Regions from separate parts of the Streptomyces sp. NPDC047017 genome, predicted to be linked through region 2. Evidence: riboswitches for the same ligand, from Rfam matches in the RefSeq annotation. Region 2 holds a riboswitch; the other holds the start of a gene.
The links. Region 2 has a riboswitch for S-adenosylmethionine ahead of ABZ858_RS01845 (aminotransferase class V-fold PLP-dependent enzyme). Riboswitches for the same ligand answer to the same signal wherever they lie in the genome.

Region 1: another riboswitch for S-adenosylmethionine. It lies ahead of thrC (threonine synthase); the one in region 2 lies ahead of ABZ858_RS01845 (aminotransferase class V-fold PLP-dependent enzyme).

The regions. Positions count from the first base shown of each region.
Region 1 is NZ_JBEYVW010000002.1:375,380-389,620, reverse strand. Features, by position in the region: gene ABZ858_RS05050 (1-phosphofructokinase family hexose kinase) at 1-354, opposite strand, end outside; gene nagA (N-acetylglucosamine-6-phosphate deacetylase) at 498-1,640, opposite strand; gene ABZ858_RS05040 (ROK family protein) at 1,648-2,592, opposite strand; gene ABZ858_RS05035 (extracellular solute-binding protein) at 2,719-3,969, shown strand; gene ABZ858_RS05030 (DUF3263 domain-containing protein) at 4,230-4,472, shown strand; gene otsB (trehalose-phosphatase) at 4,558-5,418, shown strand; gene ABZ858_RS05020 (trehalose-6-phosphate synthase) at 5,472-6,902, opposite strand; gene ABZ858_RS05015 (hypothetical protein) at 7,076-7,798, shown strand; gene ABZ858_RS05010 (glucosyl-3-phosphoglycerate synthase) at 8,341-9,285, opposite strand; SAM riboswitch class I at 9,468-9,631, shown strand; gene thrC (threonine synthase) at 9,649-10,935, shown strand; gene ABZ858_RS05000 (ubiquitin-like small modifier protein 1) at 10,932-11,207, shown strand; gene ABZ858_RS04995 (cold-shock protein) at 11,639-11,842, shown strand; gene groL (chaperonin GroEL) at 12,221-13,843, shown strand; gene ABZ858_RS04985 (NADH:flavin oxidoreductase) at 14,060-14,241, shown strand, end outside.
Region 2 is NZ_JBEYVW010000001.1:373,481-387,721, reverse strand. Features, by position in the region: gene ABZ858_RS01900 (metallophosphoesterase) at 1-191, opposite strand, end outside; gene ABZ858_RS01895 (AMP-dependent synthetase/ligase) at 534-2,330, shown strand; gene ABZ858_RS01890 (glycosyltransferase family 4 protein) at 2,349-3,491, opposite strand; gene ABZ858_RS01885 (hypothetical protein) at 3,951-4,298, shown strand; gene ABZ858_RS01880 (hypothetical protein) at 4,255-5,463, opposite strand; gene ABZ858_RS01875 (NlpC/P60 family protein) at 5,507-6,532, opposite strand; gene ABZ858_RS01870 (NlpC/P60 family protein) at 6,751-7,785, opposite strand; gene ABZ858_RS01865 (NYN domain-containing protein) at 8,049-9,398, opposite strand; gene ABZ858_RS01860 (hypothetical protein) at 9,458-9,697, opposite strand; gene ABZ858_RS01855 (rhomboid family intramembrane serine protease) at 9,868-10,635, shown strand; gene ABZ858_RS01850 (Lrp/AsnC ligand binding domain-containing protein) at 10,632-10,913, shown strand; gene ABZ858_RS01845 (aminotransferase class V-fold PLP-dependent enzyme) at 10,950-12,311, opposite strand; SAM riboswitch class IV at 12,475-12,591, opposite strand; gene trpD (anthranilate phosphoribosyltransferase) at 12,679-13,743, opposite strand; gene ABZ858_RS01835 (cytochrome bc complex cytochrome b subunit) at 13,926-14,241, opposite strand, start outside.

The DNA.
Region 1 (14,241 bases), on a different contig from region 2:
GGCCCACTCGGCGGCCGTGACCAGCGGGCCCGGCTCGTTGAGCTGGGTGGTGTCGCCGGTGTGCTCGTCCACGACGGCCACCGTGCGCCGGGTCGCGCCGGCCACCGGGACCAGCGCTTCCGCCACACCGGGCAGCTCCCGCAGCCGCTCGTGCACCTCGCGCCCGGTGGCGCCGCCCGCGAGGCCGGTGACGGTCACCTCGTGGCCGAGGGCCGCCAGCACCCGGGCGACGTTGACGCCCTTGCCGCCGGGCCGCTCGCTCACCTCGGCCACCCGGTGGGAGGCGTGGGGCCGCAGGGACGGCACCCGGTAGGTGATGTCGAGAGCGGTGTTCAGCGTGACCGTGAGGATCACGGAGTCCGGCCTCCCCCGGGACAGGCGCGCCTGGCACGCGTACGACGAAGCCCCGGACCTGCTCCGGGGCTTCGATCATGCCAAACGGACGGTGTGCCGCACACCCCCGCGACCGCCCCCGGCGTCCGGATGGCGGGGGCGGATCAGCCCAGGTGCGGATCGACCACCCAGGCGCCGCGCCGCATCACGCCCTTGAGGACGAAGTCCTCGTCCAGCAGCACCAGGTCGGCGTCCTTGCCGGGCTCCAGGGAGCCCACCCGGTCGTCCAGGCCGAGCAGCCGGGCCGGGTTGGCGGACAGCGCGGCCACCACGTCCTCGACCGGCAGCCGGTCGACGGTCACCGCCCGCCGGAAGGCCCGGTCCAGGGTGAGCGTCGAACCCGCGATCGAACCGCCCTCGACCAGCCGGGCCACGCCGTCGGCGACCTCGACCTCCAGGGGGCCCAGCAGATAGCGGCCGTCGCCGCGGCCGGCGGCGTCCATGGCGTCGGTGATGAAGGCGACCCGGGCCGCGCCCGCGCGGTGGAAGGCCAGCTCCAGGGCGGCCCGGTGCAGGTGGACGCCGTCGTTGATCAGCTCGACCGTGACCCGCTCGTCCTCCAGCAGGGCCGCGATCGGGCCGGGCGCGCGGTGACCGAGCACCGGCATGGCGTTGAACAGATGGGTGGCCACGGTGGCCCCGGCGTCGATCGCCTCCACCGTCTGCTCGTACGTCGCGTCGGTGTGCCCGATCGCCGCGATCACACCGTGCTCGGCGAGCAGCCGTACGGAGTCGGTGCCGCCGGGCAGCTCGGTGGCGAGCGTGACCATCCTGGCCTGCCCGCGGGCCGCGTCGACCAGCTTGCGGACCTCGGCCGGGTCCGGGTCGCGCAGCAGCGCCTCGGAGTGGGCGCCCTTGCGGCACGGGGAGATGAACGGCCCCTCGAAGTGGATGCCGGCGATCTCGCCCTGCTCGGCCAGCTCCGACAGCAGCCCCGCCTGCCGGACCAGGAGGTCCGTCTCGTCGGTGACGGTGGAGGCCACCAGCGTGGTGGTGCCGTGCGCCCGGTGGGTGCGGACGGCGGTCAGCACGTCCTCGGCGGAACCCGAGAAGGAGGCGCCGCCGCCGCCGTGGTTGTGCAGGTCGACGAAGCCGGGGACCAGCCAGTGCCCGCCGGCGTCGACCGTCTCGGCGCCGCGCGGGGCGGTCTCGGCGATCCGGGTGCCGTCGACGACCACGCCGGCGCCGTCCGCGATCCCGGTGGGCAGCACCACCCGGGCTCCGGTGAGAACCTTGCTGGGGGCCATGGGGTGGCTACCTCCGGGGAGTCGTAGGGGAAGAGGGGCCGCCGAGGAGGTCCCAGGCGAGGAGGCCCGCGCCCAGGCAGCCGGCGGTGTCGCCGAGGGCGGCGGGCACGATGGACGGCAGCTTCTGGAAGGTGACCCGCTGCTCCACGGCCTTCCGCAGCGGTGCGAAGAGGGTCTCCCCGGCCTCGGCAAGGCCGCCGCCGATGATCAGCGTGCGTGGGTCCAGCAGGGTGAGCGCGGTGACCAGCCCGTCGGCGAGCGCGTCCACCGCCTCCTGCCAGACCTCCCGGGCCGCCCGGTCCCCGGAGTCCACGGCCTTGGCGCAGTCCGCCGCGTCCGCGTCCGGGTCCCCGCAGGCCGCCGCCCACGCCTGGCTGACCGCGGAGGCGGACGCGAACCGCTCCAGGCAGCCGCGCTGGCCGCACGGGCAGAGGACACCGCCGGGCCGCACGACGACATGCCCGATCTCGCCTGCGAAGCCGTGCGCGCCCGTCTCCACCCGGCCCTCGATGCCGATGGCGCCCGCGATCCCGGTGCCCAGCGGCACGAAGAGGTAGCGGTCGGCGCCCCTGCCCGCGCCGATCCGGCCCTCGGCGAGGCCGCCGGCCCGCACGTCATGGCCGAGGGCGACCGGGAGGCCGAGCCGGGCCGAGAGCAGGTCGCGCAGGGGCACGTCGCGCCAGCCGAGGTTGGCGGCGTAGGCGGCGACGCCCTGCTCCTCGTCGACGATGCCGGGGACGGCGACGCCCGCGGCGGCGGCCGGCTCGCCGAACCGCTCCCGGCCGGCGGCGCGCAGTTCGGCGGCGAAGCCGAGGATGCCCTCGACGACGGCGTCGGGTCCGCGTTCGCGGCCGGTGGGGCGGCGCGCCTGGTGCAGCAGGCCGCCCTCCTCGTCGACCAGCGCGGCCTTCATCCCGGTGCCGCCCACATCGAGCGCGATGACATGTCTCACAGGTGACAGTGTGACCCTTTGACCCGCAAGAGGTCTAGTCCACTCACGTGGTGTAGACCTATCGTGTCCGCATGGTGAACACGAGACAGTAGGGGCGGGAAGACGGTGCAGCGGCGTAGGACAGGAATGATCGCGGTGGTGTCCGCACTGGGCATGACGGCGGTCCTCGGCGGCTGCGGGAGCACCGGCTCCTCCGAGGTGACCCTCAAGCTGGTCGCCGCCGACTACGGAGACTCCGCGGCGAACAGCTCGCAGGCGTACTGGGACCGGCTGGCCCGCGCCTACGAGGGCCGGCACTCCGGCGTGAAGATCGACGTCAAGGTCTACTCCTGGACGGACGTCGACCGCAAGGTCAAGGAGATGGTCGACGCCGGCGACCCGCCGGACATGGCGCAGATCGGCGCCTACGCCGACTACGCCGACCAGAACCTGCTCTACAAGGTCGACGACCTGCTCTCCATACCCGTGCAGGCCGACTTCCTCGGCCAGCTCTCCGAGGCCGGGCAGCTGCGGCACGAGCAGTACGGCATCCCGTTCGCCGCCTCCACCCGGGTGCTCTTCTACAACAAGAGCCTCTTCGACGAGGCCCACATCAGCCCGCCCAAGACCTGGGACCAGCTGGCCTCCGACGCCGCGGCGCTCAAGGCCAAGGGCGTCAAGTACCCGTACGCGCTGCCGCTGGGCCCCGAGGAGGCGCAGGCGGAGACCATGCAGTGGCTGCTGAGCGGCGGCTCCGGCTACACCGACGACATCGGCACCTACACGATCAACTCGCCGCAGAATGCAGAAACGTTCACTTGGCTCAAGGACCAGCTCGTCGGCAAGGGCCTGACCGGCCCGGTAGCGCCCGGCAGGCTGAACCGCGCCGACGCCTTCGCGGCCTTCGCCAACGGCGATGTGGGCATGCTCAACGGCCACCCCACGCTGATGCAGCAGGCGCAGAAGAAGGGCGTGGACTTCGGCATGGTGCCGGTGCCGGGCAAGAACGGCACGCCCAAGTCGACCATGGGCGTCACCGACTGGATGATGGCCTTCAAGAAGGGCGGCCACAAGTCCCAGGTCGGCGCCTTCCTCGACGACGTCTACAGCGAGAAGAACGTCCTCGACTTCTCCCGCGAGTACGACCTGCTGCCCGTCACCACCTCGGCCTCCGACGCGATGGCCGACGACCGGCAGGAGAAGAACCTGTGGCCGTTCCTGGAGGAACTGCCGCTCGCCCAGCTCTACCCGGTCGGCAAGACCTCCTGGGCCCGGGTCAGCTCGGACGTCAAGAAGCGCATCGGCAGCACGGTCGGCCCCGCCGGCGACCCCGCCGCGGTCCTGGACCAGCTGCAGAACACGGCGGCCCAGGCGGAGGCCGCGGAGAACGCGGGCTGACGGACTGCCGCCCGGGCGCGCCGTTGTCGGCGGCGGGGGCTACGGTGCCGGGTATGGACGTGCAGGGCAGCGGGGACGCGGGGGGCGCGGCGGGGGAGGCGGAGGACGCCGAGGGCGTGGCGGAGGATCCTGCCGGGGACGCGGAGGGTGCCGGGGACGCGGAGGGTGCCGGAGGCGCGGCCGGGGACGCGGAGGACGTCGACGGCGTGGCGGAGGGCACCGGGGCCGTGGCGGAAGGCGCCGAGGCGGAGGCCGGGAGGGTGGGCCGGGGCGAGGGGCCGGGGCTCGGCCGCCGGGAGCGGGACATCCTCGCCCTGGAGCGGCGCGGCTTCACCGGCCCCGGCCTGAAGGAACGCGCGATCCGCGAGGAACTCGGGCTGTCCCCCGTCCGCTACTACCAGCTCCTCAACGCCCTCCTCGACGACACCCGGGCCCTCGCGCACGACCCGGTCACGGTCAACCGGCTGCGCCGGGTGCGGGACGCCCGCCGCGCCGAACGCTGAGCCGGCGCGCGGTCCCGGCCCGGAGGGCGACGCCCGTCCCCGTCGTCGAGGAGTGCGACGGCCCGGGTGTGGATAGGTTCGGCGTATGGGCCACGACACGGACTCGACCAACCCCGCCCCCGCCCTGCCGGCGCCCGCCACACCGGCCGGCCGGGACGGGCTCGCCGCGCTGCTGGCACGGCCGGAGCGCGCGGTGATCGCGCTCGACTTCGACGGCACGCTCGCCCCGATCGTGTCCGACCCGGACCAGGCCAGGGCGCACCCGGACGCGGTGCCCGCGCTCGCCGCGCTCGCCCCGAAGGTGGCCTCCGTCGCGGTGGTCACCGGCCGCCCCGCCGGGGTCGCGGTGCGCAACGGCGGCTTCGCGGGCGTCCCCGGACTGGAACACCTGGTCGTCCTCGGCCACTACGGCGCCGAGCGCTGGGACGCCGCCACCGGCACCGTCACCGCCCCCGCCCCGCACCCCGGCGTCGCCGCCGTCCGCGCCGAACTGCCGGGCTTCCTGGACCGGATCGGCGCCTGGCAGGGCACCTGGATCGAGGAGAAGGGCCGCTCCCTGGCGGTGCACACCCGCCGCGCCGAGGACCCGCAGGCCGCCTTCGAGGCCCTGCGCGACCCGCTCACCGGCCTGGCCGTCCGGCACGGGCTGATCGTCGAGCCGGGCCGGATGGTCCTCGAACTGCGCCCCGCGGGCATGGACAAGGGCGCCGCCCTGCTGGACCACGTCCGCGGCGCCGGCGCCGGCTCCGTCCTCTTCGCCGGCGACGACCTGGGCGACCTGCCCGCCTTCACCGCGGTCGGCGAACTCCGCTCCGACGGCGTACCGGGCGTCCTGGTGTGCAGCGGCAGCGCCGAGGTGACGGAGCTGTCGGACCGGGCGGACCTGGTGGTGCCGGGCCCGGCCGGGGTGGTGGACCTGCTGCGCGCCCTGGCCGCCCGCCTCTGACCTCCCTCTGATCTCCCCGGCGGCCCCAGGCGTGTCCCGGCGGCCCCGGCCGCTCAGGCGTTCAGCTCGCCCAGCTGGTCGAGGAACCACTGGGCGGGCGGCAGCGCGGTGGCGGCGGCGGCCAGCCGCTTGGACCGCTCCGCCCGCTCGGTCCCCGGCATGCGCAGCGCCTCGTCCAGCGCCGCCGCCGTCCCCACCACGTCGAACGGGTTCACCGGCACCGCGTCCTCGCCGAGTTCCGCGTACGCGCCCGCCTCCCGCGACAGCACCAGCGCGCAGCCCGCGTCGGAGACGACCGGCACCTCCTTGGCGACCAGGTTCATGCCGTCGCGGATCGGGTTGACCAGGGCCACGTCCGCGATCCGGTACGCCGCCAGCGACCGTGCGAAGTCGTCCTTGACGTGCAGCACGACCGGCGTCCAGCCGGGCGTCCCGAACCGCGCGTTGATCTCCTCGGCCAGCCGCCGCACCTCGGCCGTGTACTCCCGGTAGACGGCGAGATCCTGCCGCGAGGGGTAGGCGAAGGCGACGTGGACGACCCGTTCGCGCCACTCGGGGCGGTCCTCCAGGAGCTGCCGGTACGCCAGCAGCCCGCGCACGATGTTCTTGGACAGCTCGGTACGGTCCACCCGTACGATCGTGCGGCGCGCCCCGCCGTCCGGCGCCGCGCCGATCTCCTCGCGCAGCGCGGCCATCCGTTCCTTGACGTCGGCCCGGCGCGAGCGCTCCCGCAGGAACTCCCCGTCCGCGCCCAGCCCGTGCACCCCGATCCGGGTGCCGCCGAGCCCGCCGGCCAGCGCCTCGCAGCAGCCGGTGAAGGCGTCCGCCCAGCGCTGGGTGAGGAAGCCCAGCCGGTCCGCGCCCAGCATGCCGCGCAGCACCTGCTCGGCGATGTCGTCGGGCAGCATCCGGAAGTAGTCCACCGGCGCCCACGGCGTGTGCGAGAAGTGCCCGATGCGCACATCGGGCCGGAAATCGCGCAGCATCCCGGGGACCAGGGTCAGGTGGTAGTCCTGCACCACCACGGCCGCGCCCTCGGCGGCCTCCTCGGCCAGCGCCTCGGCGAAGGACCGGTTGTAGCTCTCGTACGAGGCCCAGCGGCGCCGGAACTCCGCGTCGAAGACGGGCTCCAGCGGGGTCTGGTAGAGCATGTGGTGGACGAACCAGAGCACCGAGTTGGCGATGCCGTTGTAGGCGTCGGAGAAGACGTCCGGGGCGATGTCGAGCATCCGGACCCGCTGCCCGCCGGTGTCCTCGGCCGGCAGCCTGCGGCCGCCCTCGAAGCGGCGCACGGCCTCCCGGTCGGTCTCGCCGAGCGCGGCGCACACCCATACCGCGCCCGCGTCCGGGCCGATCGCGGACAGTCCGGAGACCAGTCCGCCGCCGCCGCGTTTCGCGTGCAGCGAGCCGTCCTCGGCCCGCTCGTACGAAACCGGACCGCGATTGGAGGCGACCAGCACCTCGGCACCGTGCGTTGAAGCCATGGTCCTCAACCTAGCCCGGCCTTCGAACGCTCAAACGTACGCGGTGGCGGGCCGGTCGGGATTCCGCCGCCCGACGGGTTGTGAGAAGGATGTGAAGACCGTGAAGATGTGCGGTGCATGTCAGTGATGCCGTCCCGGGTGCCGCGCGGGGCGGTCGGTGAGGGGTGGGTTCCATGCGACTCGTACGAATACGCCGGTTCGCCGGCACGGCCGCGCTGCTCGCGGCCGGCGCGCTGGCCCTGGCCGGCTGCGACGACGGCGCCCCGGGGACGCCGAAGGCGGCGCCGTCCACCCCGGCGGCGGTGGCCCCGGCCCCGGCCCCGAGCACGGAACCGCCGACACCGACACCCACCCCTACACCCACGCCGACTCCGACTCCGACTCCGACGCCGTCCGCGACGCTGCGCGACTACACCGGCTCCGGCATCGGCACCGCCGTGGCCGCCGCCGAGGCCGGGCACCTGCGCTACGCCGTCCACCTCCAGGGCACCGGCGCGCGGGCCGCCTCCTGGCGGTCCGGTGAGAAGGTCTGCGAGCAGCGCGGCGGGACCGGCGGGGACGAGGTGACCTTCACGGTGGCCCGCGACGGCCACGACTGCGCCGGCCACCCGCTGTCCACCCCGGCCCCGAAGAAGACGAACTCCACCACGGGCGGCACCGGCACGGGCGGCGGCAGCGGCAGCAGTGGCGGCACCGGAGGCAGCGGTGGCAGCGGTGGCAGCGGTGGCAGCAAGGCGTGCGCGATCACCAGCCCCGCCGGCAACTGCTACGCCGACGGCCAGTTCTGCGCCGCCCGCCACCACGGCCTGAGCACCTACGGCAAGGGCGGCGAGTACCTGACCTGCGCACAGGACGCGGCAGGCCGCTGGCGCTGGTCGGACGGCGCGGCAGGCTGACAACGGGCCCGCCCGGCCCGCACGTCCGCCGGGCCCGACCGGCTCACCGGTCCGACCGGTCCGCACGTCCGCCGGGCCCGACCGGCTCACCGGCCCACCTGGCCCACCCGGCCCGCACGTCCGCCGGGCCCGACCGGCTCACCGGCTCACCTGGCCCGACCGGCTCACCTGGCCCGACCGGCTCACCGGCTCACCGGCCCACCTGGCCCGACCGGCTCACCGGCCCACCCGGCCCGACCGGCCCACCTGCCCGACCGGTCCTCCCGGCCCCCTGACCCGTCGCACCCGTCGCACCCGTCGCACTGGCCGCGCGCGGGCGGCCCGGCTCGCTGAGCCGCCCGCTCCGGCCCACCGGGCGCACCGGGCGCACCGGGCCGACCGGGCGCACCGGGCCGACCGGGCGCACCGGGCCGACCGGGCGCACCGGGCCGACCGGGCCCACCGAGTCCCCCGGTCCGCGGGCGACCGGTCCCGCGGGCGACCCGGCCCTCATACTCAGCTCACCCGGTGGGCTTCCTGCTCAGGCCCCCGCCGCCCCCCGCTCAAGCCACCCGCCGTGCCGCATACTCCGCGATCTCGGTCATCGGCGGTCGTTCCTCGGTGTCCACCGAGTAGGTGCGGGGCTCGAAGCCGGTCTCGCCGCGTTCGAACTGGGTGAGGGCGGGGCGGATCAGGTGGCCGCGGGCCAGGCGGAGCTGGGCGGTGCGGTAGATGGCGGCGGCCATCCGGCCGAGGGCCTGCCCGTCCTGGTGCCGGTGCTTGCGCACACCCACGTCGACCTGCGCGAGCGCGTCCAGGCCGGCCAGGTGCAGCGCGTCCACCAGCATGCCCAGCTCCACCCCGTAGCCGACCGGGAACGGCAGCTGCTCAAGGAGCGAGCGGCGGGCCGCGTACTCGCCGCCGAGCGGCTGCACGAAGCCGGCCAGCTGCGGCCAGTGCATGTTGAGCAGCGGGCGCGCCATCAGCTCGGTGACCCGGCCGCCCTGCCGGGCCGCACCGGCCAGCGGGCGGTCGTACATCGCCTTGACCAGCTGCACGTCCGGCTCGGTGAGCAGCGGGCCCACGATCCCGGTGACGAAGTCGGCGGAGAACTCCCGCAGGTCGGCGTCGACGAAGCAGATCACGTCCCCGCGGGTGACCAGCAGCGAGCGCCACAGCACCTCGCCCTTGCCGGGCAGCGCGGGCAGCCGCGGCAGGATCGCGTCGCGGTGCACCACCCGGGCGCCCGCGGCGGCGGCCACCTCCGAGGTGCGGTCGGTGGAGCCGGAGTCGACGACCACGATCTCGTCCACCAGCGGCGCCCGCTCGACCAGATCGCGGCGGATCACCGAGACGATCTCCCCGACCGTCTCCTGCTCGTCGAGCGCGGGCAGCACCACGCTGACCGTCGCACCGCTCACCCGCTTGGCGGCCAGCACCGTGTGCAGCGGGCGATCGGCCACGGACCAGGAACGCGTCCTCAGCCAGCGCTCGACTTCTTCCAGCACGGTCGACGGCTCCTCACTCCTGCGCGATGCGCTGCTGCCCGCAGCCGGTCCGGACCGGATCACCGTGTGATCCGTCTCGCGGTTCGGACGACTATCTCGCACCGTCCTGGCCTTCGGTTACAGTCTTGAACAACGCGGACGGCCCCCGCATGCCGGGGTCACCGCCGCGCACAATCGAATACCGCTCATCCAGAGGGGCAGAGGGACACGGCCCGATGAAGCCCCGGCAACCCTCCAGCCGGTCTCGTACCGATCGACGATTCTCCGATCGCCACCGCGAGGCTCCCCGGCTAGGGAAGGTGCCAAATCCGTCTCACGGCGAGATGCGTCGTGAGGAAGATGAGGAGAAAGGGCCTCGCCTCCATGGCTGTGCAGACAGTTGCCACCAGCACCGACTCCCCCTCCGTCGACCTCGGCCCCGCCGCGGCGCTCAGCTGCCGCGAATGCGGCCACCGCGTCCCGCTCGGACCGGTCTTCGCCTGCGAGGAGTGTTTCGGCCCGCTGGAGATCGCCTACGACTTCTCGGCCTACGACACCGAGGAACTGCGCAAGCGGATCGAGGCCGGCCCCGCCGACATCTGGCGCTACGCCCCGCTGCTCCCCGTCCCCGCGGACGTCGCGGACAAGCCGAACCTCAACCCCGGCTGGACCAAGCTGGTCAAGGCCGACCGCCTCGCCGCCGAACTCGGCGTGACCGGCGGCCTGTACGTCAAGGACGACTCGGGCAACCCCACGCACTCCTTCAAGGACCGCGTGGTCGCCCAGGCCCTGGAGGCCGCCCGCGCCTTCGGCTTCACCACCCTGTCCTGCTCCTCCACCGGCAACCTGGCCGGCGCCGTCGGCGCCGCCGCCGCCCGCTCCGGCCTGCGCTCGTGCGTGTTCATCCCGCACGACCTGGAGCAGGGCAAGGTCGTCATGGCCGCGATCTACGGCGGCGAACTCGTCGGCATCGAGGGCAACTACGACGACGTGAACCGCTTCTGCTCGGAGCTGATCGGCGACCCGGCCGGCGAGGGCTGGGGCTTCGTCAACGTCAACCTGCGGCCGTACTACGCGGAGGGCTCCAAGACCCTGGCGTACGAGATCTGCGAGCAGCTCGGCTGGCGGCTGCCCGACCAGCTCGTCGTCCCGATCGCCTCCGGCTCCCAGCTCACCAAGATCGACAAGGGCCTCCAGGAGCTGATCAAGCTGGGGCTGGTCGAGGACCGGCCGTACAAGATCTTCGGTGCCCAGGCCGAGGGCTGCTCCCCGGTGTCCACCGCCTTCAAGGCCGGGCACGACGTGGTGCGCCCGCAGAAGCCGGACACCATCGCCAAGTCCCTCGCCATCGGCAACCCGGCCGACGGCCCCTACGTCCTGGACATCGCGCGCCGCACCGGCGGCGCCGTGGAGGACGTCACCGACGCGCAGGTGGTCGAGGCGATCAAGCTGCTGGCCCGCACCGAGGGCATCTTCGCCGAGACGGCGGGCGGGGTGACGGTCGGCGTGACGAAGAAGCTGATCGACGACGGCCTCCTCGACCCCGCGAAGACCACCGTCGTCCTCAACACCGGCGACGGCCTGAAGACCCTGGACGCGGTGGCCGGCACCGGCCTCACCGCCACCATCCGCCCGAACCTGGACTCCTTCCGAGAGGCTGGCCTCGCATGAGCGTGACCGTTCGCATCCCCACCATCCTGCGCACCTACACCGGCGGCCAGGCCGAGGTGAAGGCCGAGGGCGCCACCCTCGCCGAGGTCATCTCCGGCCTGGAGCAGAACCACCCGGGCATCGCCGCCCGCGTCCTGGACGACCAGGGCAAGCTGCGCCGCTTCGTCAACGTCTACGTCAACGACGACGACGTCCGCTTCGAGCAGGGCCTGGAGACCGTCACGCCGGACGGCGCCGGTGTGTCGATCATTCCGGCGGTCGCCGGCGGCTGATCGTTACCTTCGGTAATTGCCGTGCCCGGCTGTTCCTTGAATTGCCCCCTCCGCGCCAGAAGCGGAGGGGGCAATTCAGTGTGATTGAGCGCGGTACAGTTGGGGCACGCGCTCCTGATCTCCGGTTCGGGAAGCCCCTTTTCCCCGGGCGCCCGCCGTCAAGAAGTAGCCAAAGTGCGCGGGCTTTTCGTGGCATTTGTCTTGTTTATGGGGCCCGACTTGCCCGGGGTTCAGTCGAATTCTCACCACATTCCGGACCGCTCCCGTCCAGAATTCTCGTCCGATTGACCTGTTGCAGACGGCAGTTGGGCAGATACATTCAGCCGCGGTCGACGCGTTCCGGCGCACGCCCCCGGTCCACGGGGAGTGAGGTCTGACCCGGGTCCGCGAAGTGCGGATCTGTGCAAGGGCCAGTAATAGGGGAGTTAGGCATGGCTCAGGGCACCGTCAAGTGGTTCAACGCGGAGAAGGGGTACGGCTTCATCGCGGTCGACGGCGGGGCGGACGTCTTCGTCCACTACAGCGCGATCCAGATGGACGGCTACCGCTCGCTGGAAGAGGGTCAGCGGGTCGAGTTCGAGATCTCGCAGGGCCAGAAGGGCCCGCAGGCCGACATGGTCCGCGTCACGGCCTGAATCGCGCGACCACCACAAGCGATCTTCTCGTCCCTGAGAGCCCGCACCTCACCGGGGTGCGGGCTCTCAGGCGTGCGCGCGGCGGAGCGAGGCCGGCCGGCCCGCCGCCGGGGCCCGCCGCCGGGGCCCGCCACCGCGGCGCGCCCGTGTTCGCCCCGGGCTGAGTACCGCCCGGTACCCCCGATGGGCGCTTGCACTCTCCTAGGCCGAGTGCTAATCATTGCGTTAGCACTCTGAAGGTGAGAGTGACAAAAGAGGACCGGGTCGGTGAGGCCCGCGGGCCCCGTGGTGCAAGGAACCACAGGCCGGCGAGCCGTCCGTCGCGGGCGCGGGCGCGGTCCGGAGGAATCACCCCCAGTCCTGGAGGGACCACTTCACATGGCCAAGATCATCGCGTTCGACGAGGAGGCGCGGCGCGGCCTTGAGCGCGGTATGAACCAGCTCGCCGACGCCGTCAAGGTCACCCTCGGCCCCAAGGGCCGCAACGTCGTCCTTGAGAAGAAGTGGGGCGCCCCCACGATCACCAACGATGGTGTCTCCATCGCCAAGGAGATCGAGCTGGAGGACCCGTACGAGAAGATCGGCGCCGAGCTGGTCAAGGAAGTCGCCAAGAAGACGGACGACGTCGCCGGCGACGGTACGACCACCGCGACCGTGCTCGCCCAGGCCCTGGTCCGCGAGGGCCTGCGCAACGTGGCCGCCGGTGCCAACCCGATGGCTCTCAAGCGCGGTATCGAGAAGGCCGTCGAGGCCGTCTCCGCCGCCCTGCTCGACCAGGCCAAGGAGGTCGAGACCAAGGAGCAGATCGCCTCCACCGCCTCCATCTCCGCCGCCGACACGCAGATCGGCGAGCTGATCGCCGAGGCGATGGACAAGGTCGGCAAGGAAGGCGTCATCACCGTCGAGGAGTCGCAGACCTTCGGTCTGGAGCTTGAGCTCACCGAGGGCATGCGCTTCGACAAGGGCTACATCTCCGCCTACTTCGCGACCGACATGGAGCGCATGGAGGCGTCGCTCGAGGACCCCTACATCCTCATCGCCAACTCCAAGATCGGCTCCGTCAAGGACCTGCTCCCGCTCCTGGAGAAGGTCATGCAGTCGGGCAAGCCGCTGCTGATCATCGCCGAGGACGTCGAGGGCGAGGCCCTGTCGACCCTGGTGGTCAACAAGATCCGCGGCACCTTCAAGTCCGTCGCCGTCAAGGCCCCGGGCTTCGGCGACCGCCGCAAGGCCATGCTCGGCGACATCGCCATCCTCACGGGCGGCGAGGTCATCTCCGAGGAGGTCGGCCTCAAGCTGGAGAACGCCACCCTCGACCTGCTGGGCAAGGCCCGCAAGGTGGTCATCACCAAGGACGAGACCACCATCGTCGACGGTGCCGGCTCCTCCGAGCAGGTCGGCGGCCGGGTCAACCAGATCCGCGCCGAGATCGAGAACAGCGACTCGGACTACGACCGCGAGAAGCTGCAGGAGCGCCTGGCGAAGCTCGCCGGCGGTGTCGCGGTCATCAAGGCCGGCGCCGCCACCGAGGTGGAGCTGAAGGAGCGCAAGCACCGCATCGAGGACGCCGTGCGCAACGCCAAGGCGGCCGTCGAGGAGGGCATCGTCGCCGGTGGCGGCGTGGCCCTGCTGCAGGCCACCCAGGTGTTCGAGAAGCTGGAGCTGGACGGCGACGAGGCCACCGGTGCCGCCGCCGTCAAGCTGGCCCTCGAAGCCCCGCTGAAGCAGATCGCCGTCAACGCCGGCCTCGAAGGCGGTGTCGTGGTGGAGAAGGTGCGCAACCTGACCCCGGGCCACGGCCTGAACGCCGCGACCGGCGAGTACGTCGACCTGGTCGCCGAGGGCATCATCGACCCGGCGAAGGTGACGCGCTCCGCGCTGCAGAACGCCGCGTCGATCGCCGCGCTGTTCCTCACCACCGAGGCCGTCATCGCCGACAAGCCGGAGAAGGCCGCCGCGGCCGCTCCGGGCGGCATGCCGGGCGGTGACATGGACTTCTGATCCTTCCGGGGATCGGTACTAGTCCTTCCGTACGAGGGCGGCACTTCCTGCCAGTGGCAGGGGGTGCCGCCCTCGGGCGTGTCCGGGGTCACGCGCGGATTCCCGTGCCGGGCGGGAATGCCGGGCCGCGCGCTCGCGCTGTCCGTTAAGCACCTGCAACAATGCACGCGCACATACCAACCGGTTCGCCCGCCCGCCCTCACGAGGAGCCCCCACGTGACCGTCACCGTCACCACGCCGCCCGCCTCCCGCGCGGCCCAGATCCTCTCCCGCCCGATCGCGCTGAACGGCCTCACCGTCCCCAACCGGATCGCGATGGCGCCGATGACCCGCATGTTCTCGCCGGGCGGCGTCCCCGGTGCGGACGTGCGCTCCTACTACGCCCGCCGCGCCGCCGC
Region 2 (14,241 bases):
TCGAAACGGCGGGCGGTGCGCAGCTCGACGAGGCGGTCCGCGTTGGCCGTGCCGAACAGGTCGGGGAAGATCCCGCGCGAGTGGTCGGCGTAGTCGAGGAAGAGGATCAGGTCGCCCAGGCAGATCAGGGCGTCCGCGCCCTCGCCGGCCCGGGCCAGGTCACGGACGTTGCCGTGCACGTCGCTGACCACGTGGACGCGGGTCCTGCCGTCACCGGCCGCTGTGGATGCCATGACCGGCAGCGTACTGGTGAACACGGGCGGGCCGATTCCTGGTTACTGGCCAGTCATTCAGCGGGTCGACTACTGTGCGCGAAGAATGACCCGTCGTGTGACGCAGCGAACATCTCGTCGGGCCCCCCTGTCGAAGAAGCCATACCGGCGGGTAACGTCCGGGCAGTCCAGTCGTGCTCAGGATCACGCCACCGGGCCGAAAAGGCCCCCGGTGACGTCCTGGGCACCCGACCGAGCCTTGGACCGCACCGTCGCATCACACAACGTCGTGGCGCCGGCGCCCTATGAGGAGCAGCAGTCTTGCGCGAGTTCAGCCTTCCGGCTTTGTACGAGGTCCCTGCGGACGGCAATCTGACCGACATCATCCGCAGAAACGCCGCGCAGCATCCCGAGGTCGCCGTGATCGCCCGCAAGACGGACGGCGCCTGGCGGGACGTCAGCGCCCGGGACTTCCTCGCCGAGGTGCACACCGCCGCCAAGGGCCTGATCGCCTCCGGCATCCAGCCCGGCGACCGGGTGGGCCTGATGTCGCGCACCCGTTACGAGTGGACGCTGCTCGACTTCGCCATCTGGAGCGCGGGCGGCGTCACCGTGCCGGTGTACGAGACCAGCTCGGCCGAGCAGGTCCAGTGGATCCTCGGCGACTCGGGCGCGACCGCCTGCCTGGTGGAGACGGACGCGCACGCCGCCGCCGTGGAGTCGGTGCGCCAGACGCTGCCCGCGCTGAAGAACGTCTGGCAGATCGAGGCCGGCGGGGTCGCGGAGCTGGGCCGGGCCGGAGGGGGCGTCAGCGACGCGACCGTCGAGGAGCGCGGTTCGCTGGCGAAGGCCGACGACGCGGCGACCATCGTCTACACCAGCGGCACCACGGGCCGCCCCAAGGGCTGTGTGCTCTCCCACCGCAGCTTCTTCGCCGAGTGCGGCAACGTGGTGGAGCGGCTGCGTCCGCTGTTCCGCACCGGCGAGTGCTCGGTACTGCTCTTCCTGCCCCTCGCGCACGTCTTCGGCCGGCTGGTGCAGATCGCCCCGATGATGGCGCCGATCAAGCTGGGCTGCGTCCCGGACATCAAGAACCTCACCGACGAGCTGGCCGCGTTCCGCCCCACGCTGATACTGGGCGTGCCGCGCGTCTTCGAGAAGGTCTACAACGCGGCGCGCGCCAAGGCGCAGGCGGACGGCAAGGGGAAGATCTTCGACAGGGCGGCCGACACGGCGATCGCCTACAGCAGGGCCCTCGACACCGCCTCGGGCCCCTCGCTCGGCCTGCGGGTCAAGCACAAGGTGTTCGACAAGCTGGTCTACAGCAAGCTGCGCGCGGTGCTCGGCGGGCGCGGCGAGTACGCCATCTCCGGCGGCGCCCCGCTCGGCGAGCGCCTCGGCCACTTCTTCCGCGGCATCGGCTTCAGGGTCCTGGAGGGCTACGGCCTGACCGAGTCCTGCGCGGCGACCGCGTTCAACCCGTGGGACCGGCAGAAGATCGGCACGGTCGGGCAGCCGCTGCCCGGCTCGGTGATCCGCATCGCGGACGACGGCGAGGTGCTGCTGCACGGCGAGCACCTGTTCAAGGAGTACTGGAACAACCCGGGCGCGACGGCCGAGGCGCTGGCCGACGGCTGGTTCCACACCGGTGACATCGGCACCCTCGACGAGGACGGCTATCTGCGGATCACCGGCCGCAAGAAGGAGATCATCGTCACCGCGGGCGGCAAGAACGTGGCCCCGGCCGTGATCGAGGACCGCATCCGCGCGCACGCGCTGGTCGCCGAGTGCATGGTGGTGGGCGACGGGCGGCCGTTCGTGGCCGCGCTGGTCACCCTGGACGAGGAGTTCCTGGGCCGCTGGTGCGCCGAGCACGGCAAGCCGGCCGGTTCCACGGCGGCGGCGCTGCGCGAGGACCCGGAGCTGCTCGCGGAGATCCAGTCGGCGGTGGACGACGGCAACGCGGCGGTCTCCAAGGCGGAGTCGGTGCGCAAGTTCCGTGTCCTGTCCGCCCAGTTCACCGAGGAGTCGGGCCACCTCACCCCGTCCCTCAAGCTCAAGCGGAACGTGGTGGCGAAGGACTACGCGGACGAGATCGAGGCGCTCTACGCGAAGTAGCGGCGCCCGGGCCGCGGCCTACAGGAGCTTTTCGAGCCGCTCCGCGAGCAGGTCCCACCGCCACTTCTCCTCCACCCACCCGCGCCCCCGCTCCCCCATGCGGCGGCGCAGCTCCGCGTCGCGCAGCAGGGTGACGATCCGGTCGGCGGCCTCCTCGGGGACACCGCCGCGCACCACCCAGCCGGTCTCGCCGTCGAGCACGGCGTCGGGCGCGCCGCCGGAGTCCCCGGCGACCACGGGCAGCCCGGTCGCGGACGCCTCCAGGTAGACGATGCCCAGACCCTCCACGTCCAGGCCGCCGCGCCGGGTGCGGCAGGGCATGGCGAAGACGTCGCCTGCGCCGTAGTGCGCGGGCAGCTCGGACCAGGGCACCGCGCCGGTGAACCGCACCGAGCCGGCCACCCCCGTCTCCGCCGCCAGCCGGCGCAGGTCCCTCTCGTACGGCCCGCCGCCGACGATCAGCAGCACGGTGTCCGGCTCGGCGGCCAGGATCGCGGGCATCGCCCGGATCAGGGTGTCCTGGCCCTTGCGCCTCACCAGCCGGGAGACGCACACGACCACGGGCCGGTCGGTGAGCCCGAGCCGGGCCCGCACCCGCTCCCCGCCGGAGCCGGGGTGGAAGGTCTTCTCGTCCACGCCGGGCGGCAGCTGCACCATCCGCGCGGCGGCCTCGGGGGTGAGCGCGCCGGCGATCCGGGAGCGGGTGTACTCGCCGAGGTAGGTGATGGTGTCCGTGGACTGCCCGATACGGCGCAACAGCGCGCGGGCGGCGGGCAGTTGGGCCCAGCCGGCCTCGTGCCCGTGGGTGGTGGCCACCAGCCGCTCGGCGCCCGCCCGGCGCAGCGCGGGCGCCATCAGGCCGAGCGGGGCCGCCGCCCCGAACCACACCGAGGTGCAGCCGTGTTCGCGCAGCAGGGCGACCGCCCGCCGGGTCGCGTCCGGGGTGGGCAGCAGCATCGTCGTACGGGCGCGGACCACGGGGAAGGGCTGCCCGGCGTCGAAGGCGGCGGTGGCCTCGACGCCCTCCCGGCTCCGCTTCCAGGTGGAGGCGTGCACGACCAGCCGCCCGGGGTCCAGGCGCAGCGCCATGTTGTGCAGGAACGCCTGGATGCCGCCCGGGCGGGGCGGGAAGTCGTTGGTGACGATGAGGGTCTTGTGCATCGCCGCCGACCCTATCCAATCGCCCACCGGGCCCCGTACGGCCGCCCTCACGTGGCCCGCGCCCGACCCGCGGCCCACCGTGGAAGTCCAGGGACCAGAGGGCAAGGGACGCGGGACCGCGAGCGGGCGACGGGGCCGAGGTGGGCGAGGCGGGCGTGGGACGGCGGCTCAGGGCGGGGCGGTGGCGTGCGGCAGGGCGGTGGCGCACGGCGACGCCGCTCGCCGTCCGGACGGCCACCCGGGCCCCGCTGGTGCTCTGCGCGCTCGCCCTCCACGCGGCCCGGCGCCTGGGCCGGCCCGGCGAGGTGCGGTTCCGCTACGGCTCGAAGGAGTTCGCCGGCCCGTACACCGGCGCGGCCGGCCTGGCCGCGCAGGCGCTGGCCGCGCAGGCGCTGACCGCGGCGGCTGCGGGCGCGGGATCTGGCGCCGCGCACGGTCGCCGACGCCGCGTTCACGGCGGTGGCGCTGTGCACGGTCACCAGCCGGGTGATCAGCCCGCGGTATCCGGTGTGGCTGGTCACCCCGGCGGCCGTCCGCCGGTGCCTGCGGGGCAGCCCGACGCGGGCGGCGCCCGCCCTGGTGCTCGCGGCGGCGGCCGGGGCGGTGCTGGTGTTCCCGGTGTGCCTCGCGGACGCCGTGCTGAGCGGCCCGCTCGGCCTCGCCCCGCTGTCCACCCGCGACGGGCTGCCGGCCGCCGCCGCGGTGAGCGCGGCCCGGGCGCTGCGGCGCGCCACGCTCCCGCGCGCGGCGGCCGCCGAGCCGCTCAGCCCAGCTGCGCCCGCAGGTACTCCCGCCACTGCGCGGTGAACCGCGCCAGGGTCGTGCCCAGGACCTTCGCGAGCGCGTCCTCGACCGCGCCGGGCCGCTCCCGGTGGGTGCCGACGGCCCGGTAGAAGTCGTCAAGGCGGTGCTCGTCCCAGTGCGCCGCGATCATCCGGCAGGCCATCCAGCCGCCCTCGTACGCCTGCGCGAGGCGGGTGGCGTCGCCGGCGAAGCCGAAGTCCCGGTCCGCGGGCAGCGCGGTGGGCACCTGCCCGGCGTCCACGGCCCGCTGGAGTTCCGGCGCGGCCTGGTCCGGGCTGCGCCCGGAACCCCGGTAGCCGACCCAGTCGGCGTATCCCTCGGACAGCCACAGCGGGGTGGCCCGGCCGGTGTGGGCGCGGGTGGCGACATGGGTGGTCTCGTGGGTGAGGACGACCTGCCTGCCGAGCGTGCCGAGCATGCCGTACGCGTCCGGGTTGACGACGATCCGGTCGGCGGGGGCCCGGCTGGTGCCGCCCGGGGCGCCGGCGCCGCCCGTCTCGCCGGTGGTGACGGCGGCGATCCCCCGGTAGTCGGCGGCGGGCGAGCCGAGCAGGGCGGCCATGCCGTCCAGGGAGGCGGGCACCAGCACGACGATCCGGCGGCTCCAGTCCGTGCCCCAGGCGTCCGAGACCGCGGGCACCGCGTGGTCGGCCAGCGCCGCGTACCCGCGCAGCGCCCCGCCGCCCTGCCCGACACCGAGGACGATCCCGCTGTGCCCGCGCACCACGGTCACCGGGCCCTGGTCCCACAGCTGCTGCGCGGACGCGGCCGCGGGCCGCTCGGAGTCGACGTACCACGTCCCGCCGGCGGTGGTGGACAGGGTCAGGGTGCGGTCGGCGGTGACGGGGGCCGTGTCGTAGCCGCTGATCCGGTAGCGCAGTTCGGCCTCGGCGGTGGCCCGGCCGCCGCCCAGGCGCAGCGCGGTCACCCGGTACGACCAGGCGGCCAGCGGGAGAGACTTGAGGTTCGTGTACGGCGTCCGGACGCCGGTGACCGCGTAGGCCGCCGGGTCGTGGCGCAGGACCGCCGCCGCGCGGGCGTCCAGCACCCGCTGCACCTGGCCGCGCGCGGTGTCGGCGGCGGACGGGCCGGCGCAGCCCGTCAGCGACGCGAGCAGCAGGCACACCGCCACCGCCGAGGAACCCGACCCGCGCCTTCGACCAGCCATTCGCCGATCGTACGGCCGTCTCACGGGGGACGCCGGACCGCCCTCAGACCCGGGTGACCGAGGAGACGGGCAGCATGTCCACCCGGTCGTAGCGCACGGGCGCGCCCGGGTAAGGGGCGTGGATGACCCGCCCGTTGCCCGCGTACATCGCCACATGGCTGGCGTCGGAGCGGTAGACGACGAGGTCGCCGGGGCGGGCCTGGGACAGCGGGATGCGCCGGCCCGCGTACCGCTGCTCCTGCGAGGTGCGCGGCAGCTGCACCCCGGCCTGTGCGTACGACCACTGCATCAGGCCCGAACAGTCGAACGCCGAGGGGCCGTTGGCGCCCCAGACGTAGGGGCGGCCCAGCGCGCTGCGGGCGGCGGCGAGGGCGGCGGCGGCGCGCGCGGAGGCGGCCGGACCGTCGTCGGGGCCGGGCAGCAGGTCGTCGCGGCCGGAGCGGGAGGCACGGCCGTAGGCGTCGCGCTCGGACGGCGTCAGGGAGTTGAGCAGCTGCCGGGCCCGGGCGAGTTTCTGCTCGACGGTGTGCTTGTGGGCGGCGACGGCCGTGCGGCTCTTCTCCAGCGCGGCCAGCGCGCGGGTGGCCTCGGCGCGCTCCTGGGCGAGGGCCCGCAGCGCCTGCTCCAGGTCCCTGAGTTCGCCGGCCTGGCCGGCGCCGATCCGGTCGAGCATGGCCGCCCGGTCGAGGTACTCGGCCGGGTCGCGGGAGAAGAGCAGCGCGAGGGACGGGTCGAGGCCGCCCTCGCGGTACTGGGCGCCGGCCACCGAGGCCAGCGATTCCCGCAGGTCGTTGACGCTCTGCTGGCGCCGGGCGACCCGGTCCTGCGTGTCGCGCACCTGGCGGCGCAGTGACCCGGCCCGCTCGTCGGCCCGGTCGTAGGCCTCGGTGGCCTGCTCGGCCTCCTGGTAGAGGCGGTCCACCTGAGTCCGGGTGGTGTCGTCGTGCGGCGCGGCGACGGCCGGCGCGGCCGGGAGGGCGCCGAGGGCGGCCGTGGCGGACAGCAGGCAGAAGGCGGCGCCGGCACCCCGGTCGAACCCGGACGGTGCAAGGCGGCGATGGGACCCCACGGGAAGCCGAACTCCCTCCACTGGCCAATACGGACTGCCTCCCCGCAGGTGGGGGAAACGCGGCAGACAGTAGCCCCGTGACGCGGCGGCGGCCAAAGACCCGGGCGGGCGTACGACACGGCGCCCCGCCTCCGACACAGGTCAGGGGCGGGGCGCGGGGTCAGCACAGGTTGATGCGATTCGCCCGTTCGGGCGGCATGAACGCGGTGACGGCTGGGTCAGATGCGCACGCCGAACTGGAACGGCATGTTGCCGATCGCCTCGTAGCGCACGTTGGCCCCGGTGTGCGGGGCGTGCAGCACCATGCCGTTGCCCGCGTAGAGGCCGATGTGGTGCAGGTCGCCGTAGAAGAGCACCAGGTCGCCGACCTGGAGCTGGCTCTGCGAGTAGATCCGCTGGCCGGCGTTGGCCTGGGCCTCGGAGGTGCGCGGGATGGTGACGCCGGCCTGCGCGTACGCCCAGGAGGTCAGGCCCGAGCAGTCGAAGGAGGACGGGCCGGAGGCGCCGTAGACGTACGGGCTGCCTATCTTGCCCTGGGCGGCGGCGAAGGCGGCGCCGGCCCGGCCGGTGCCCGGGGTGATCTTGCCGATCTCGGTGCGGTCGGTGCCGCGCGTGGCGCGGCCCTGGTCGGCGGCCTCCAGGGCCGCCTTCTCGGCCGCGGTCAGGGAGTTGAGCAGCTTCTGCGCCTCGGCGAGCTTGCCCTGGACTTCCTTCTTCTTGTTGCCCAGCTCGGTGCGGGTGGCGGCGAGATCCTTGAGCTTCGCGGACGCCTCGGCGCGCTCCTGGGCCAGTTCGCGCTGCTTGTCCTGGATCTTCTTGAGCGCGTCGACCTGCTGGCCGCTGACCTGGTCGAGCGTGGAGGCCTTGTCCAGGTAGTCGTCCGGGTTCGAGGAGAGGAACAGCTGCAGGGAGGGGTCGATACCGCCGGTGCGGTACTGGCCCGCCGCCATCGAACCGATGCCGTCGCGCAGCTTGTTGAGGTCCTGCTGACCGCGCGCGACGTTGTCCTGGATGGTGGAGATGTCCTTCTGGAGCTGGTCCTGCTTCTCCTTGGCCCCGTTGTACTTCTCGGTGGCCTGCTCCGCCTCTTCGTAGAGCTTGTCGACCTTGGACTTGACCTCGTCCTTGCTCGGCTTCTCACTCGGCGCCGCGTTGGCGGCCTGCGCGCTGATGGCGACGGCGGCGGCGGCCGCGGTGGTCAGCACGGTGACGCGTGCACGACTCGGCTGTTTGGGTCGACGATGGGACGCCACGGAAGCGAGCTCCTTCTTGTGAGTGACCACCCGCTCGGAGGTTCGAAGCCAGACCCTAGTGACCTCATCGTGATGAATTCAAATCCTCACAGTAAAAAATGCCGTCACCCCCTGCATTCTTTGCACTCAACTCACCGGAAGTAAGTCCGGATTGACACTGGGTCGCGCCGTGGGCCCGCCAATTCCGGCAATGAGCCCGTACGTTGCGAATAGCGGCGCCAAGCGGCTGATGCCCGTTTCGTCCCGGGACGGGCGCGGGCGGCTCAGCCGCGCGTCAGCCGCTTCAGCAGCATCACCGACGCCACCGGGCGCGCGCCCGCCCGGGCGATCCCGTCGGCCACCTCGCGGTCGGTGGAGGCCACGATGACCGGCCGGCCCGGCGGCTCGGCGCGCACCAGCTGGCGGATCAACTCGTCCGCGGTGACGCCCGGCTTGGAGAACAGCACCCGCACCCCGCGCGGCGGCGCGAGCAGCACCGGCGCGGCCAGTTCGGCGCCGTCGAAGACACAGGTGACCTCGGCGCCGGTCTGCGCGGCGAGCTGGGAGAGCTGCCCGAGCAGCCGCAGGCGCTGCTTCTCCAGCGGCATCTGGGGATAGCCGGTCTTGGTGACGTTGTAGCCGTCGACGACCAGATGGGCCTGCGGCAGCGCCAGCAACTGGTCGAGGACCGCCGGGTCGTGCTCGGACAGCGCGCGGGCGGCGATGTCCTTCGGGGTCATCCGGCCCGGCTCCACCGCGTCCACGGTCTCGGCGGGCCGCACGGACACCGGCGGCAGCGCCAGTTCGCGCCGCAGCCCCTGCGCCGCGTCCAGCACGGTGTCGAGCAGCAGCCGCACCCGCATGTCCTCGACGCTGCGGCCCTCGCGGGCCGCCTTGCGGGTGGCCTCCAGGGCCGCCTCCGCCTCGCCCAGGCGGGTCTTGAGCCGCCGGTTCTCGCTCTCGGCGGCCGACACCTGCACCTGGCCCTCGGCGCGCAGCGCCTCCGTCTCGCCCCGCGCCTTGCGCAGCGCCGCCTCGCCGCGCTTGACGTCGCTGAGCGCGGCACGCAGCTTGCGGTGCAGCGACTCGGCCTCCTTGCGGGCCGCCTCCGCCTCGGCGCGCAGCCCCTCGGTCTCGGCGCGGATCTGCTCGCGGGCCGCGGCGAGCTGCCCGCGCAGCCGCTCCAGCTCGGCCCGGCTCTCCTCGTCGGCGCGCTCGGCGTGCGCGCGCTGGGCCTCCTCGCCGGCGGCGGTCACCAGCTTCACCCAGCCGCCCGGCCGCAGCACATAGGCGGCGGCGGCCACGTCGAGCGGGTCCGCGGCCGGGGGCGGCGCGCCGGAGTCGAGGGCGCCGCACAGCTCCGGCTGCGCCTCCTTGAACTTCTCCGCGATCCGCTGCCGGAACAGCGTGTCGCTCTCCAGCGCCGCCGCCATCGCGTTGCCGGCGAACTTCGCCCGGCGGCTCGGCGTGAACCGGGCGTACTGCCGAAGCTGCGCGGGCAGCTCGCCGACCGTCAGCCGGCCGAAGGCGTCGGCCACGATCTGCACGACCCGGCGGCGCACGCCGTCGGGCAGCGGACGGTCCAGCACCTCAGCGGCGCCGTCGCCCGGCTCCCCGCCTTGTGTCTGCGCCATCCGTCACCCCAATGCCTCACGGGACCCCCACGGGGTCGCCTGTGCGGGGCCCGCTCCGCTCAGGAGCCGGCGCCCGGCCTGTCCACGAGTTCCACCTTGTCCACCGCGTTGCACCAGCGGCAGCGCACCGATTCGATGGTCTCACCGACCACCTCGCGCTCCTCGACGGTCGGCTCCCCGGCCAGGTCGAGGTGGACGTACTCGACGACCTTCGAGGAGCGGGTCACGTCGAAGCGGGTGAGGTTGCCGCAGAGGGTGCAGCGCCATCGCGTCGTGGCGGTCGGCAGGGGAACCGTCATCGTGGCTGTTCACTTTCCTTCTGGTCTGCGTGACGCGCCGGCTGCCCCGGGGCACCGGCACGGGGGCGTCGGCACGTAACCCTACGGCCTGGGAGCCCCTCGCCGCCCGGGTGTCCACGACGGCGAGGCGGTCCGCACGGATGCGTCCCGTTACGCCATGCTCTGTACACATGATCAGCTACAGGAACGCGGTGGCCGTCCGGACGGCCAGGGCCCTGCGGGCGGTACGGACCGCGCCGGCCCCCGTGACGGGCGCCCTGATCGTCCTGTGCTGCCTGGTCTTCGCGGCCGGCCCCGCCTCGGGGCTGAACCCGGCCTACGGCACCGGGGAGGCGCTGGCGGCCGCCCAGCGGGTCTACTTCCGCCGCTGGGGCGTGATCCCCGCCGACCTGTTCTCCGGTTCCGCGCGGGCCGCCCTGACCCCGGCGACGGCCCTGTTCGTGCACGGCGGCTGGGTGCACCTGCTCGGCAACATGCTCTTCCTGTACGTCTTCGGCGCGATGACCGAGCAGCGCATGGGCCGGGTGCGGTTCACGCTGTTCTACCTCGGCTGCGGCTACCTCGCCCTGCTGGGCTACGCCGCCGCGCACGCCGGCTCGGGGCAGACCCTGGTGGGCGCCTCGGGGGCGATCTCGGCGGTCCTCGGCGCCCTGCTGTACCTGTTCCCGCGGGCCCGGGTGACCAGCCTGCTGCCGTTCCTGTTCTTCCTGCCGCTGCGCCTGCCGGCCTGGGTGGTGCTGCCCTTCTGGGCGGCCCTGCAGTGGCTGGCGGCGGGCCAAGCCGCTCAGGGCCCGGGCGTGGCGTACCTGGCGCACGTCATCGGCTTCGCCCTCGGGTTCGCCGTGGCCTGGGTGCGGTACGGGGGCAGGGCCCGCCGGGCAGGCCCTAGAGTGAAGGCCAGCCCCGCTCCGGCCCCCGAGGGAGAGAACCAGCCGTGATCACCGCGATCGTCCTCATCAAGACCAGCGTGGACCGGATCCCCGAGATCGCCGAGCGGATCGCCTCGCTGGAGAGCGTGAGCGAGGTCTTCTCCGTGACCGGGACGTACGACCTGATCGCGATGGTGCGGGTGGCGCGGCACGAGGACCTGGCGGAGGTCATCCCGGGGCGGATCAGCAAGATCCCCGGCGTCGAGGCCACCGACACGCACGTGGCGTTCCGGACGTACTCCCAGCACGACCTGGAGGCGGCGTTCGCGATCGGCCTGGACTCCTGACCGGCGACCCGCCGCCTCCCCGCGCTCCGGGCGCGCTCACACCGCCGGGACGCAGCGGCCGTCCTCCGTGCGGTACTGCCACCGGGCGCCGTCGCTGACCAGTTCCCGCACCGCCGTCACGAAGCGCTCGACGTGCTCGTCGGGCGTGCCGGCGCCGAAGCTGACCCGGATGGCGTTCAGGGACTTCTCGCCGGGCGCGGCCTCGGGGGCGCCGCACTCGCCCTGGGTCTGCGGGTCGCTGCCGAGCAGGGTGCGCACCAGCGGGTGGGCGCAGAACAGGCCGTCGCGGACGCCGATGCCGTACTCGGCGGAGAGCGCCGCGGCGAAGTGCGAGCTGTTCCAGCCCTCGACGACGAACGAGATCACGCCGACCCGCGGCGCGTCGTCCCCGAACAGGGAGAGGATCTTCACCTGCGGGACCTCGGCCAGTCCCGCCCGGACCCGGTCGATCAGGTCCTGCTCACGGGCGACCAGGGTGTCGAAGCCGGCCTCGGTGAGCGCCTTGCAGGCGGAGGCGATGGAGTAGGCGCCGATGACGTTGGGGGAACCGGCCTCGTGGCGGGCGGCGCTCTCGTGCCACTCCACGTCCACTCCCCCGTCGGTGCGCCGGCTCACCCGGCGGCTCGCGCCGCCGCCCGCGAGGTAGGGCTCGGCCTCGCGGAGCCAGTCGGCGCGGCCGGCCAGCACACCGGAGCCGAACGGGGCGTACAGCTTGTGCCCGGAGAAGGCGACCCAGTCGACGTCGAGGTCCTGGACCGACACCGGGTGGTGCGGGGCGAGCTGGGCGGCGTCCAGGACGATCCGGGCGCCGTGCGCGTGGGCGGCGGCGGCCAGTTCCCGCACCGGCCACAGCTCGCCGGTGACGTTGGAGGCGCCGGTGACGCAGACCAGGGCGGGACCGTGCGGCTCGCGGCCGGCCAGGGCCCGCTCCAGGGTGGCCACGGCCTGCTCCGGGGTGCGCGGGGCGTTGAGGTACGTCACCTGCGCGTCCCGCCAGGGCAGCAGCGAGGCGTGGTGCTCGGTCTCGAACACGAACACCCGGCAGTCGGCCGGGATCGCCCGGGCCAGCAGGTTGAGGGAGTCGGTGGTGGACCGGGTGAACACCACCTGGTCGTCCGCGCGGCAGTCCAGGAACTCGGCGACGGTGCGGCGGGCGTTCTCGAACAGGTCGGTGGAGAGCTGGGAGAGGTAGCCGGCCCCGCGGTGCACGCTGCCGTAGTAGGGCGCGTACGCGGCCACGTCGTCCCAGACCCGCTGGAGGGCGGGGGCGCTGGCGGCGTAGTCGAGGGCGGCGTAGGCGACCTCGCCCCCGGTCACCAGCGGCACGGTGACGTCCCGGCCGAGGACGGGCAGCGGGGAGCGGACGGACCGGTCGGCGGCAGCGGTGGAGACGGACATGGTGAACTCCCGTGAAGGCAGGCGGAATCCCCACGCGAGCCGGCACGGCTCAAGCGTGGAGGGAGAAAGAGAAAGGGTGCGGAGGCGGGGCTCGGCGGCCCTAGCGCATTCGCTTGCTCACGGAAGGCTCCCTCGTACGACCAGGACCCCTGGTGATGCGAGGGGTCCGCGCTTGCCGTAGACCTCGCTGCCTACGGCCTGGTCTTCACCCGGGGCACCCCGCCACGGACGGAGGGTTGCCGGACAGCCGGCCGGGGCCACATGGCTGTCACTCATGACCTGGTTCCACATCCTGCCACACGATCTTCCCGGCGCAAGGCGCAGTCCGGATCGTGGACTGCGCCCCGCGTCACACCGGGACCCCGGCTCAGGCGTTGCTGGCGGCCACCCAGCGCTCCAGGGTGCGGCGGGCGGCGCCGGAGTCGATGGACTCGGCCGCCTGCGCCATGGCGGTCCGGATCTGCTCCGCCAGCGTCCCCGGGCCCGGCCGCAGGGCTACCAGGGCCGCCGCCGAGTTCAGCAGCACGGCGTCCCGTACGGGGCCCGTCTCGCCGTCGAGCAGCCGGCGGGCGACCTCCGCGTTGTACGAGGCGTCGGCGCCGCGCAGGGCCTCCACCGGCACCAGCGGCAGGCCGACGTCGCGCGGGTCGAACGCCTCCTCGGTGACCGTGCCGTCCCGGACCACCCACACCCGCGACGTCGCCGTGGTGGTCAGCTCGTCCAGGCCGTCGTCGCCCCGGAAGACCAGGGAGGAGTTGCCGCGTTCGGCGAAGACGCCCGCCACGATCGGCGCCTCGTGCGCGACCGCGACCCCGACCGCCTGGGAGCGCACCTTCGCCGGGTTGGTCAGCGGGCCGAGCAGGTTGAACACCGTACGGATGCCCAGCTGGCCGCGGGCGGCGCCGACATGGCGCAGGGCCGGGTGGAACTTGACCGCGAAGCAGAAGGTGATGCCGGCCTCCTCGGCGACCTCCACCACCCGGCGCGGGGACAGGTCGAGGTTGACGCCCAGCTTCTCCAGCACGTCGGAGGCGCCGGAGGCGGAGGACGCGGCCCGGTTGCCGTGCTTGACGACCTTCGCGCCGGTGCCGGCCACCACGATCGAGGACATGGTGGAGATGTTCACCGTCTTGGCGCCGTCGCCGCCGGTGCCGACGATGTCGACGGTGGCGCCGGGCACCTGGATCACGTTGGCGTGCTCGTACATCGTGCGCACCAGGCCGGTGATCTCCTGGACCGTGGCGCCCTTGGCCCGCAGGGCCACCGCGAACCCGGCGATCTGGGCGTCGGTCGCCTCGCCGCCCATGATCCGGTCCATGGCCCACGCGGTGTCGTCGGCGGCCAGGTCGCGGCCCGCCAGCAGACCGTTCAGCAGCGCGGGCCAGGAACGGCCCGCCGCGGTGTCGCCTCCAGCGGGGGTCACAGCGCTCATAAGCCGCTCCTGGGTCGGTGTCCCGGACAGGGGACACGAAATCTCAAAAATCCACCTCCACCCTATCCAGCCCTGGACACGACGAAGGGCCCCGTCCGGGATGGGGGCACCCCCCTGCTCTTTTGAGCTTGGGGGAGGACGGGGCCCTTCGACCTGGCGTGGCGACGCTCAGGGTTCAGTGATCAGTGGTGGCCGTGGCCGCTCGTGATCTCCTTGTACTCCTCGACGGTCGGCTTCTGGATCTGGCCGTCCTCGCCGTAGTAGGCCTTGCTGAGCTTGGCGCGCAGCTTCTCCGTACCGGCGACCTTGCGCTCGACACCGTTCTCGTCGACCGTCGGGCCGATCTCGACCGGCTCGTACTGGTGGTGAGCGGTGAGGGTGTACAGCTGCTCCTGGCTGAGCGGCTCGTGGACCTCGATGAACTCACCGTGCGGCAGGCGCTTGATGATGCCCGACTCGCGGCCGTGCAGGACCTTGTCCTTGTCCCGGCGCTGCAGG